Regions from separate parts of the Bradyrhizobium sp. USDA 4451 genome, predicted to be linked through region 2. Evidence: predicted binding sites of a transcription regulator. Region 2 holds the regulator's gene; the other holds the start of a gene.

Region 1 (4,767 bases), 1.4 Mb from region 2:
ATAGGTGAACAGCGTGCGCAGGTTCACCTCGGCGCCGAACGCGGCGACGACCAGGGCGACGCAGAACGCCGCGGTCGCCAGCGCGCCCCTCAGCCGCTTGCGCGCAACCGCCTTGCGGTAGGCGTCTTCCAGCACCGCCAGTTGCTGGGCCGGAAGGATGGATACGGCAGTTGCCATCGTGTTGATCAGCCGGGCTGGAGGTTCAACGGAAAGAGCCGGGTTATGAAAAACCCGGCTCCGCATGTCTCCGTGGTGCGATCAGCTCGCCTTCTTGCGCAGCCTGTCGACGAACTTGATCAGCTCGATCGTGCTGTCCCAATCCTTGGTCGTGGCGGGATGGAAACCCTTCTTCTGGCCGTCGGAGAGACGGTCGAACGCGGCCTTGTCCTTGGTCGGCGCGTCGAAGAAGGCCTTGGCGATCGCCGCCTTCAGGTCCTCCGGAAGGTCGGAGTTATAGGCGTAGGGGCCGTTGATGATCGGCGACGACTTGTTGATGATGCGGAAGTCGTCCTTCTTCATCGCCGAGCCGTCGGCGTTCTTCAGCATGCCCTTGGTCAGCATCTGCGCGAGCGTCGAATCGTCGTCGTTGGTCCACTGATTGGCCGCCATGTCGACGGTGCCCTGCGCCAGCGCCAGCACGGCGTTTTCGTGGCTGCCCGTGAACACGACCTTGCCGAAATAGCCCTCGGCATCGGGAATGCCCATTTTGTCGAGTTCGAAGCGCGGCACGTTGTTGCCCGATGTCGAATTCGGGTCGACCAGGCCGAGGTTCTTGCCCTTCAGATCCTCGACCTTCTTGTAGGGGCTCGACGCCTTCACGTAAAACACCGAGTAGTAGCCGGTCGAACCGTCCTGGTTCATGTCGTTGGCGAAGGCGTCGGTCTTGACGCCGGTGAGGCGTGCGCGGGCGAACGACGCCGAACCGTAGCTGGCGATCTGGATGTTGCCGGCGTGCTGACCTTCGATCACGGCGGCGTAGTCGTTGGCGATGCGCAGCGTGACCTTCACGCCGAGCTCCTTCGATAGATACGCCACGAACGGCGTCCAGCGCTCGGTGACGCCCGAGGCGTTCTCGGCCGGCACCACCGCGAAGGTGAGCTCCGGATATTTGGCCTTCCAGTCCTGCGCGGACGCCGAACCGGCGAAGGCCAGCGCGGCAGCGCCGACCAGAATGATGCGACGAGTGAACATGACTACCCCTCTTTTGTGGTTACACACCTGTTGGCCGGGCAAAACGCCCAGCCTCGCAGATCAAGAAAAATGCGCGACGCTCAGGCCGCGGCAGCGGTGCCGAGCGCCGGCGCGGTCGCACCGTCGGGCGCGGGCAGCGGCGCCGCGCCGATGACGTCATTGGCCTCGAGGTCATAGAGCTCGCGGGCGATATGGTCGGTCAGCGCCGCAGGTGCGCCGTCGAACACCACGCGGCCGGCCGCCATGCCGACCAGGCGGTCGCAATAGGTTCGCGCCAGCTCGAGCGAGTGCAGGTTGCAGAGCACCGTGATGCGGAAATGCTTGTTGATGCGCAGCAGCGCATCCATCACGATCTTGGTGTTCCGCGGATCGAGCGAGGCGATCGGCTCGTCGGCGAGGATGATATCGGGCTCCTGCACCAGCGCGCGGGCGATCGCAACGCGCTGCTGCTGGCCGCCGGAAAGCTGGTCGGCGCGCTGCGCCGCGAGCTGGGCAATATCGAACTGATCGAGCGCGGACATCGCCAGCGCCCTGTCCTGCTCCGGCCAGACCTGCGCCAGCGAGCGCCAGGACGGAATCTGCGCAAGCCGGCCCATCAGCACATTGGTCAGCACGTCGAGCCTACCGACCAGATTGAACTGCTGGAAGATCATCGCCGAACGTGCCCGCCACTGCCGCAGCTCCTTGCCGCGCAGCGCGGTGACGTCGATGCCCTCGAACAGGATGCGGCCGGAGGTCGGATCGGCGAGACGGTTGATCATCCGCAGCAGGGTCGACTTGCCGGCACCGGAGCGGCCGATCACACCGACAAAGCTGCCCGGCGCGATCGAAAACGATACGTTGTCGACTGCGGCTTTTGTGCCGAACCGGCACGTCAAACCTTCCACCACCAGCATGCAATGCTCCAACCGCGTCGCGTTTGGGCCATCGCTATCCCCGGCGTTTTACAGTTATGTGACGTGACGTTGCGGTGCGGCGATCGTCCACACCCGCTCGCATGTCGTCATCCTAACGTCATGATGCCGTCATCAAGCATCCCGATGACGGGCCCCATCTCCCCGGAAGCCAACGATTTGCAAGAATTGCGGAGGGCCCTGATGGCCGGAAAAACACTCTCGGTTGTGCCGACCATCGACCCGACCGCGTCGGTCCGCGAGAGCAAGCTCGGCAAATATACCGAGGTCGGCGCGCGCACGATCCTGCTTGAAGTCAGCATGGATGACTATTCCTACGTCGTGAACGACAGCCAGATCACCTACACCTCGATCGGCAAGTTCTGCTCGATCGCGGCGATGACCCGGATCAACCCCGGCAACCATCCGATGCATCGCGCGACGCAGGCGCACTTCACCTACCGCGCCAGCGCCTACTTCCCCAGAGAGAGCGACGACGTCGATTTCTTCAACTGGCGACGTGCGCATCACGTGCATATCGGCCATGACGTCTGGATCGGTCACGGCGCGATCCTGCTGCCGGGACGGAACATCGGAACCGGCGCCGTGGTCGCCGCCGGTGCGATCGTGACCAAGGATGTCCCCGCCTATACGATCGTTGCCGGCAATCCGGCGCGTCCGATCAAGCGGCGCTTTTCCGAGACCACGGCGGATCGCCTTGCGGCGCTCGCATGGTGGGACTGGGATCACGAAACACTTCGTCGTGTGCTGCCCGATTTTCGCAAGCTCACGGCCGAAGAATTCCTCGACAAGTATGAGGCCGAGGCCGTATCCCAATCACTGGACAAACAACGGAGCGCCGCATCGTGACGGATATCTTCATCGAAGGCGGGCGCGCGCTGGTTGACGGGGCATTGGTCGAGACCTCGCTGCGGACCGCCGGCCGCGACATCGGCGCGCTCGACGCCGAGCAGGGTCGCGCCGCGCTTCATATCGACGCCAAGGGCCTGCTGGTGCTGCCCGGCATCATCGATCTGCACGGCGATGCGTTCGAGCGGCAGATGATGCCGCGCCCAGGTGTCGACTTCCCGACCGACGTGGCGATTGTTGACAGCGACCGGCAGGCGATCGCCAACGGCATCACCACCGTGTTCCACGGCACCACCTGGTCGTGGGAGCCCGGCCTGCGCAGCGCTGAGAACGCGCGCAAGCTGCTCGATGCGATCGAGGCACTGCGGCCGCAGCTCGCCGCCGATACCCGCTTCCATCTGCGTCACGAGACCCACAATCTCGACGCCGAGGCCGAGATCATTCAATGGCTCACCGAAGGCCGCATCGATCTGTTCGCCTTCAACGACCACAGCAACGTCAAGCCGAAGAAGCGTAACCAGCTCGCCGAACGTAGCGGACTCTCCGTCGACGCCGTCAACGACATGCTCGATCGGATCGTGGCGCGCCGTCCCGAGGTGCCGGCTTCGATCAGGCGGCTGGCTGCGGCTGCACGCGCGGCTGATATCCGCATGCTGTCGCATGACGACAACAGCCCGGCGATGCGCCAGGAGTTTCGTGCGCTCGGCGCCACGATCGCCGAATTCCCCGTCAACGAGGAGACCGCGCGCGATGCCGCGGCTGCCGGCGACTTCATCGTGTTCGGCGCGCCCAACGTGGTGCGCGGCGGCAGCCACACCGGCTGGACCAAGGCCTCCGACATGATCGCGCAGGGCCTCTGCTCGGTGCTGGCGTCGGATTATTATTATCCGGCGCAGCTGCTCGCGGCGTTCCGGCTCGCCGCCGACGGCATCCTGCCGCTTACGGAGGCGTGGGACCTGATCTCGTCGGCGCCGGCGCGCGCCGCCGGGCTCGCCGATCGCGGCGTGCTCGCCACGGGCTGCCGCGCCGACGTCATCGTCGTCGACGACAAGGTGCCAATGCGCCCGCGCATCGTCGCCGTGATCGCGGCCGGGCGGCTGGTGCATCTCGCCGACGCAAGCTGCCTCGTTCATTCGTTCGCGCAGCGCAAGGCGGTTGCGGCCGCGTAGTCAGGCTCTATTCTGCCGCCATGACTTCCATCCCGCGCTACGCGATCTATTATACGCCGCCGCCCGACAGCGCCTTGCATCGCTTCGGCTCGACACTGCTCGGTTACGATGCCGTTGACGGCAACGACCTGCCGTTTCCCGATGGCGTCGCGCCGGACTGGCGCGAGGTGACGGCGGATCCGCGCAAATACGGTTTTCACGCCACGCTGAAGGCGCCCACCGCGCTCGCCGACGGCAGGAGCGAGTCCGAACTTCTCGACGCCTGCGCCGCCTTCGCCGGACGCGCGCGGCGCATTCCCGTGATCGAACCGGTGGTCGATGCCATCAGCGGCTTCATTGCCGTGATCCCGGCCAGCCGCTCGGATGAATTGCAGCAGCTTGCCGCCGACTGCGTCACCGAATTCGACAGGTTTCGCGCGCCACTCACGCCGGACGATCGCGCGCGGCGCAAACCCGAACGGCTCACGGAACGGCAGCGCGACTATCTCGACCGCTGGGGCTATCCCTACGTCATGGAGGAATTCCGCTTCCACATGACGCTGACCGGGCGGTTGAGCGACGAACGGCGCGGCCCTATCGTAGCGCAACTGCGCGAACGGTTCGCGGCAATCGAGCTTGCAACGCTCGCGGTCGACCGCATCGCG
Region 2 (4,767 bases):
CGCGCCGGAATTGCAGAAGAACACGAAGTCGGCGAAGCTCTGCTCGCACAGCCGCGCGGCGAGCACCTCGCCGTCCGGGCTCTTGAACAGGTTCGACATGTGCCAGAGCCTGGTCGCCTGTTCCTGCAGCGCCTTCACCAGATGCGGATGCGCATGCCCGAGCGCGTTGACGGCGACGCCCGAGGTGAAATCGAGATAGCGGTCGCCGTTGGTTGCGATCAGCCAGGCGCCCTCACCGCGCTCGAAGCCGAGATCGACCCTGGCGAAGACGGGAAGCAGATGCGACGAGGCGTTGGTCATGGCGTTCACTGCCGGTTTGAAGCCGACAATTGCCGCGCGCCTTGACGCCAGCGCAGCAACGGCCAGCTTCGGAAAACAAAACGGCCGCCTTTGCGGGCGGCACGTGGGCAACATTCTATGCTGCGGCGGGTCCGTGTCAATCGCCAGGAGCCGGTCCTTTTGCCGGGCTTCCTGCGCTGCCGAACGAGCGCAATCCGGAGCATTCCGGTGCGGTGGAAAAGCCTCACAGCAATGCTTAACTTTGTCGGAACATGTGGACGCACGGCCGCGGACTCTTGCGCCAGAGTCACGCCATATTGTAGCGTTTGGCCTGTCGGGTACGACATCTCGTGCGGCAGTACTGGACCCTCTAAGTAGCCTTTGTGTCTCGCGTAAACGTTCGGGCGCAACACCGCGCCCGGCGAGGGCTAAGGGATTCTGGCCGCAGGGATATTTGTCCAGATTTGGCTCGCAGCGCCGCTCCAATGACTGGCCGGCGCCATGCGAAAGGAAGAATGCGATGACGGTATTGACCTGGTCCGACGATCGCGTCGAGCAGCTGAAGAAGCTCTGGGAGTCTGGCCTTTCGGCCAGCCAGATCGCAGCGGAACTTGGCAATGTGACGCGAAACGCCGTGATCGGCAAAGTGCACCGGCTCGGCCTCTCCGGCCGCGCCAAGGCACCCTCCACGGCGGCGCCGCGGCAGCGCAAGGCGCGCCCCGCCCAGCACATGATGCGAGTGGCGCGCCCGGTCTCGCGCGGCAACACCGCGCTCGCGCACGCCTTCGAGGTCGAGATGGAGCCCGATCCGATCTCGTTCGACAACGTGGTGCCGATGAGCCAGCGGCTGTCGCTGCTCGAACTCAACGAGGCCACCTGTCACTGGCCGGTCGGCGATCCCTCGAGCCCGGAATTCTTCTTCTGCGGCGGCAAGGCGCTCGCCGGCCTGCCCTATTGCGCGCATCATTCCCGCGTCGCCTACCAGCCCGCCGCCGATCGCCGCCGGCCGTCGGCGAAGCCGCAGATCAAGTAGCCCTCGGGAAAACTACGGAAGACCTGAAAAACAAATCCCCGCACAAGCGGGGATTTTTTGTGAGCGAATGAACATCAAGGGCACATAGCCCAGGTCAAGCGCACTGCGCGACGTAAGGTGAGCACACGCGCCCCTCCCCACCCTCCCCCGCAAGGAGGGAGGGAGCCGGACAGTGTGCTCACCTCACGCGATAACGAGCCGCCGCTCGTGGCGCGATGGATTGCTTCGCTCCGCTCGCAATGACGATGACGATGACGGCTCTCGCCGGAAAGGCGACTTACGGCTGCGGCTCGGCTTTCGCGAAGCGGTCGTCGAGCGCGTAGCCGGCGCCGCGCACGGTGCGGATCGGATCCTGCTCGCGGCCCGGATTGAGCAGCTTGCGCAGGCGGCCGATATGGACGTCGACGGTGCGCTCATCGATGTAGATGTCGCGGCCCCAGACGCTGTCGAGCAGCTGCTCGCGGCTGAACACGCGGCCGGGATGCTCGAGGAAGAATTCGAGCAGCCGATACTCGGTCGGCCCGAGATCGATTGGGCGGCCGGAGCGCGCGACGCGGCGCTTCTCGCGGTCGAGCTCGATGTCGCCATAGGTCAGGACGGTGGCGAGCCGCTCCGGGCTCGCGCGGCGCAGCAGGCCCTTCACCCGCGCCAGGAGCTCCGGCACCGAGAACGGCTTGACGATGTAATCGTCGGCGCCGGTGGCCAGACCGCGCACCCGCTCGCTCTCCTCGCCGCGCGCGGTCAGCATGATGATCGGAAGCTGCTTGGTCTCGGGCCGCGCCCGCAGGCGGCGGCACAGCTCGATGCCGGACAGGCCCGGCAGCATCCAGTCGAGGACCACGAGGTCGGGAACGCGCTCCTTGAGGCGGGTATCGGCATCGTCGCCGCGCCCCACCGTTTCGACATCGTAGCCTTCCGCATCGAGGTTGTAGCGCAACAGCGTCGTTAGCGCTTCCTCGTCTTCGACTACCAGAATGCGTGCGCTCATCGGTCTAAGTTCTTTCTCTGTGGTGATCTGTTGCCCAGACGCAAACCGAAACGCTTAGCTTCTTGAGCATAATCCCCGCGGAAACGACTTGTCGAAGACAATCCGGTTCCGCGCGTGCGGATGATGTCCTAGTTACCCGGCACAGTGGTGGCAAAATTGGTCATGTCGCCCTTCGGGCGCTTGTCGGTGATCTGCTGGCCTTCGATCATGTAGAACACGGTCTCGGCGATGTTGGTGGCGTGATCGCCGATCCGCTCGATGTTCTTGGCGCAGAACATCAGATGGATGCAGAACGAGATGTTGCGGGGGTCTTCCATCATGTAGGTGAGCAGCTCGCGGAACAGCGAGGTGCAGATCGCGTCGACCTCCTCGTCGCCCTTCCAGACGTTCATCGCCGCCGGCAGATCGTGCGCGGCATAGGCGTCGAGCACCGACTTGACCTGCGACAGCACGAGGTCGGTCATGTGCTCCAGGCCGCGGATCAGCTTCAGCGGCTGGAAATCGCTCTCCAGCGCCGCGACGCGCTTGCCCATGTTCTTGGCCAGGTCGCCGATCCGCTCGAGGTCGGTGGCGACGCGCATCGCGCTGACGATCTCGCGCAGATCGATCGCCATCGGCTGGCGGCGCGCGATCGTCAGCACCGCGCGCTCTTCGATGACGCGCTGCAGATTGTCGATCTCGATGTCGGCGGCGACCACGCGCTTGCCGAGCGCGACGTCGCGCCGGATCAGCGCGTCGACCGACTCGGTGATCATCCGCTCGACGAGGCCGCCCATCTCGGCGACCAGGCGGGTCAACTCCTGCAGGTCGCTGTCGAATGCCTTGGCGGTGTGTTCAGAAGCCATCATCTGTCTCCTCAGCCCGGTCAGCCGAACCGGCCGGTGATGTAGTCCTGGGTGCGTCGATCGCTCGGCGAGGTGAAGATCTTGTTGGTGTCGTCGAACTCGATCAGCTCGCCGAGATACATGAAGGCGGTCTTGTCGGAGACGCGCGCCGCCTGCTGCATGTTGTGGGTGACGATCGCGATCGTGTAATCCTCGGAGAGTTCCTGGATCAGCTCCTCGACCTTGGCGGTGGAGATCGGATCGAGCGCCGAGCACGGCTCGTCGAACAGGATCACCTCGGGACGCACCGCCACGGTGCGCGCGATGCACAGCCGCTGCTGCTGGCCGCCGGACAGCGACAGGCCGGAGGCGTTCAGCTTGTCCTTGACCTCGTTCCACAGCGCGCCGCCGCGCAGCGCCTTCTCGACCCGGTCGTCCATCTCGGACTTCGAGATCTTCTCGTAGAGGCGGATGCCGAAGGCGATGTTCTCGTAGATCGTCATCGGGAACGGCGTCGGCTTCTGGAACACCATGCCGACCCGCGCGCGGAGCAGATTGAGGTCGAGCTTGGGATCGAGGATGTTGGTCTGGTCCAGCATCAGCTGGCCGACCGCGCGCTGGCCCGGATAAAGGTCGTACATCCGGTTGAAGATGCGCAGCAGGGTCGACTTGCCGCAGCCCGACGGTCCGATGAACGCCGTGACGCGGTTGGTGCCGAGCGTCAGGTTGATGTTCTTCAGCGCGTGGTGCTCGCCGTAATAGAAATTGAGGTTACGCACCGTGACTTTCGGCGGCGCGTCCGGAAGCGGCACCTGGGGAACGTGGCCCGCGACAGTCGTGGAGACGGAAAGCTCGGTCATTTTGCGGTCCTTTCGGCACCAAGGATACGCGCGCCGATATTCAACGCGAGCACGGTGAAGGTGATGAGCAGTGCGCCGCTCCACGCCAGTTCCTTCCAGTAGGCGTAGGGGCTCTGCACGAAGTTGTTGATGGTCACCGGCAGGTTGGCCATCGTCTTGGTCAAATCCCAGCTGAAGAACTGGTTCGACAGCGCGGTGAATAGCAGCGGCGCGGTCTCGCCGGCGACACGCGCGGTCGCCAGCAGCACGCCGGTGATCAAGCCGCTACGCGCAGCACGATAAGCGATCCGCTTGATCACCAGCGAACGCGGCAGGCCGAGCGCGGAGGCCGCCTCGCGCAACGGATTGGGCACCAGCAGCAGCATGTCCTCGGTGGTGCGCAGCACGACCGGGATCACGATCACGGCGAGCGCAAGGCTGCCTGCGATCGCCGAGAAGCCGCGCATCGGCACCACCACCGCACCATAGATGAACAGCCCGATGATGATCGACGGCGCGCTGAGCAGGATGTCGTTGATGAAGCGGATCACCGAGGTGAGCTTGTCGTGCTTGCCGTATTCGGCAAGGTAGGTGCCGGCGAACAGGCCGAGCGGCGCGCCGATGCCGACGCCGATTACGGTCATGATGACCGAGCCGACGATGGCGTTGAGCAGACCGCCATCGGTCGAGCCCGGCGGCGGCGTGTTCTGGGTGAACAGCTGCACGCTGAGGCCGGCAAGGCCGTTGTAGAGCAGCGTGATCAGGATCAGCGCCAGCCAGGTGACGCCGAACAGCGCCGCACCG

Evidence for each region. Region 2 encodes PhoB, which activates phosphate uptake and scavenging genes when phosphate is short. Its sites were predicted from a motif close to TGTCATNNANCTGTCAT; they were not measured.
Region 1: the regulator PhoB is predicted to act here: its motif matches at 2,204-2,220, upstream of phnC (phosphonate ABC transporter ATP-binding protein).

Annotation. Positions count from the first base shown of each region.
Region 1 covers NZ_JBTRCH010000001.1:3,985,146-3,989,912, reverse strand. The annotation lists gene phnE (phosphonate ABC transporter, permease protein PhnE) at 1-177, opposite strand, end outside; gene phnD (phosphonate ABC transporter substrate-binding protein) at 259-1,191, opposite strand; gene phnC (phosphonate ABC transporter ATP-binding protein) at 1,272-2,087, opposite strand; gene ACVMB0_RS18445 (transferase hexapeptide repeat family protein) at 2,289-2,954, shown strand; gene ACVMB0_RS18440 (alpha-D-ribose 1-methylphosphonate 5-triphosphate diphosphatase) at 2,951-4,123, shown strand; gene ACVMB0_RS18435 (DUF1045 domain-containing protein) at 4,144-4,767, shown strand, end outside.
Region 2 covers NZ_JBTRCH010000001.1:2,606,274-2,611,040, reverse strand. The annotation lists gene ACVMB0_RS12060 (acetylornithine transaminase) at 1-300, opposite strand, end outside; gene ACVMB0_RS12055 (GcrA family cell cycle regulator) at 800-1,312, shown strand; gene phoB (phosphate regulon transcriptional regulator PhoB) at 1,590-2,300, opposite strand; gene phoU (phosphate signaling complex protein PhoU) at 2,429-3,145, opposite strand; gene pstB (phosphate ABC transporter ATP-binding protein PstB) at 3,166-3,984, opposite strand; gene pstA (phosphate ABC transporter permease PstA) at 3,981-4,767, opposite strand, start outside.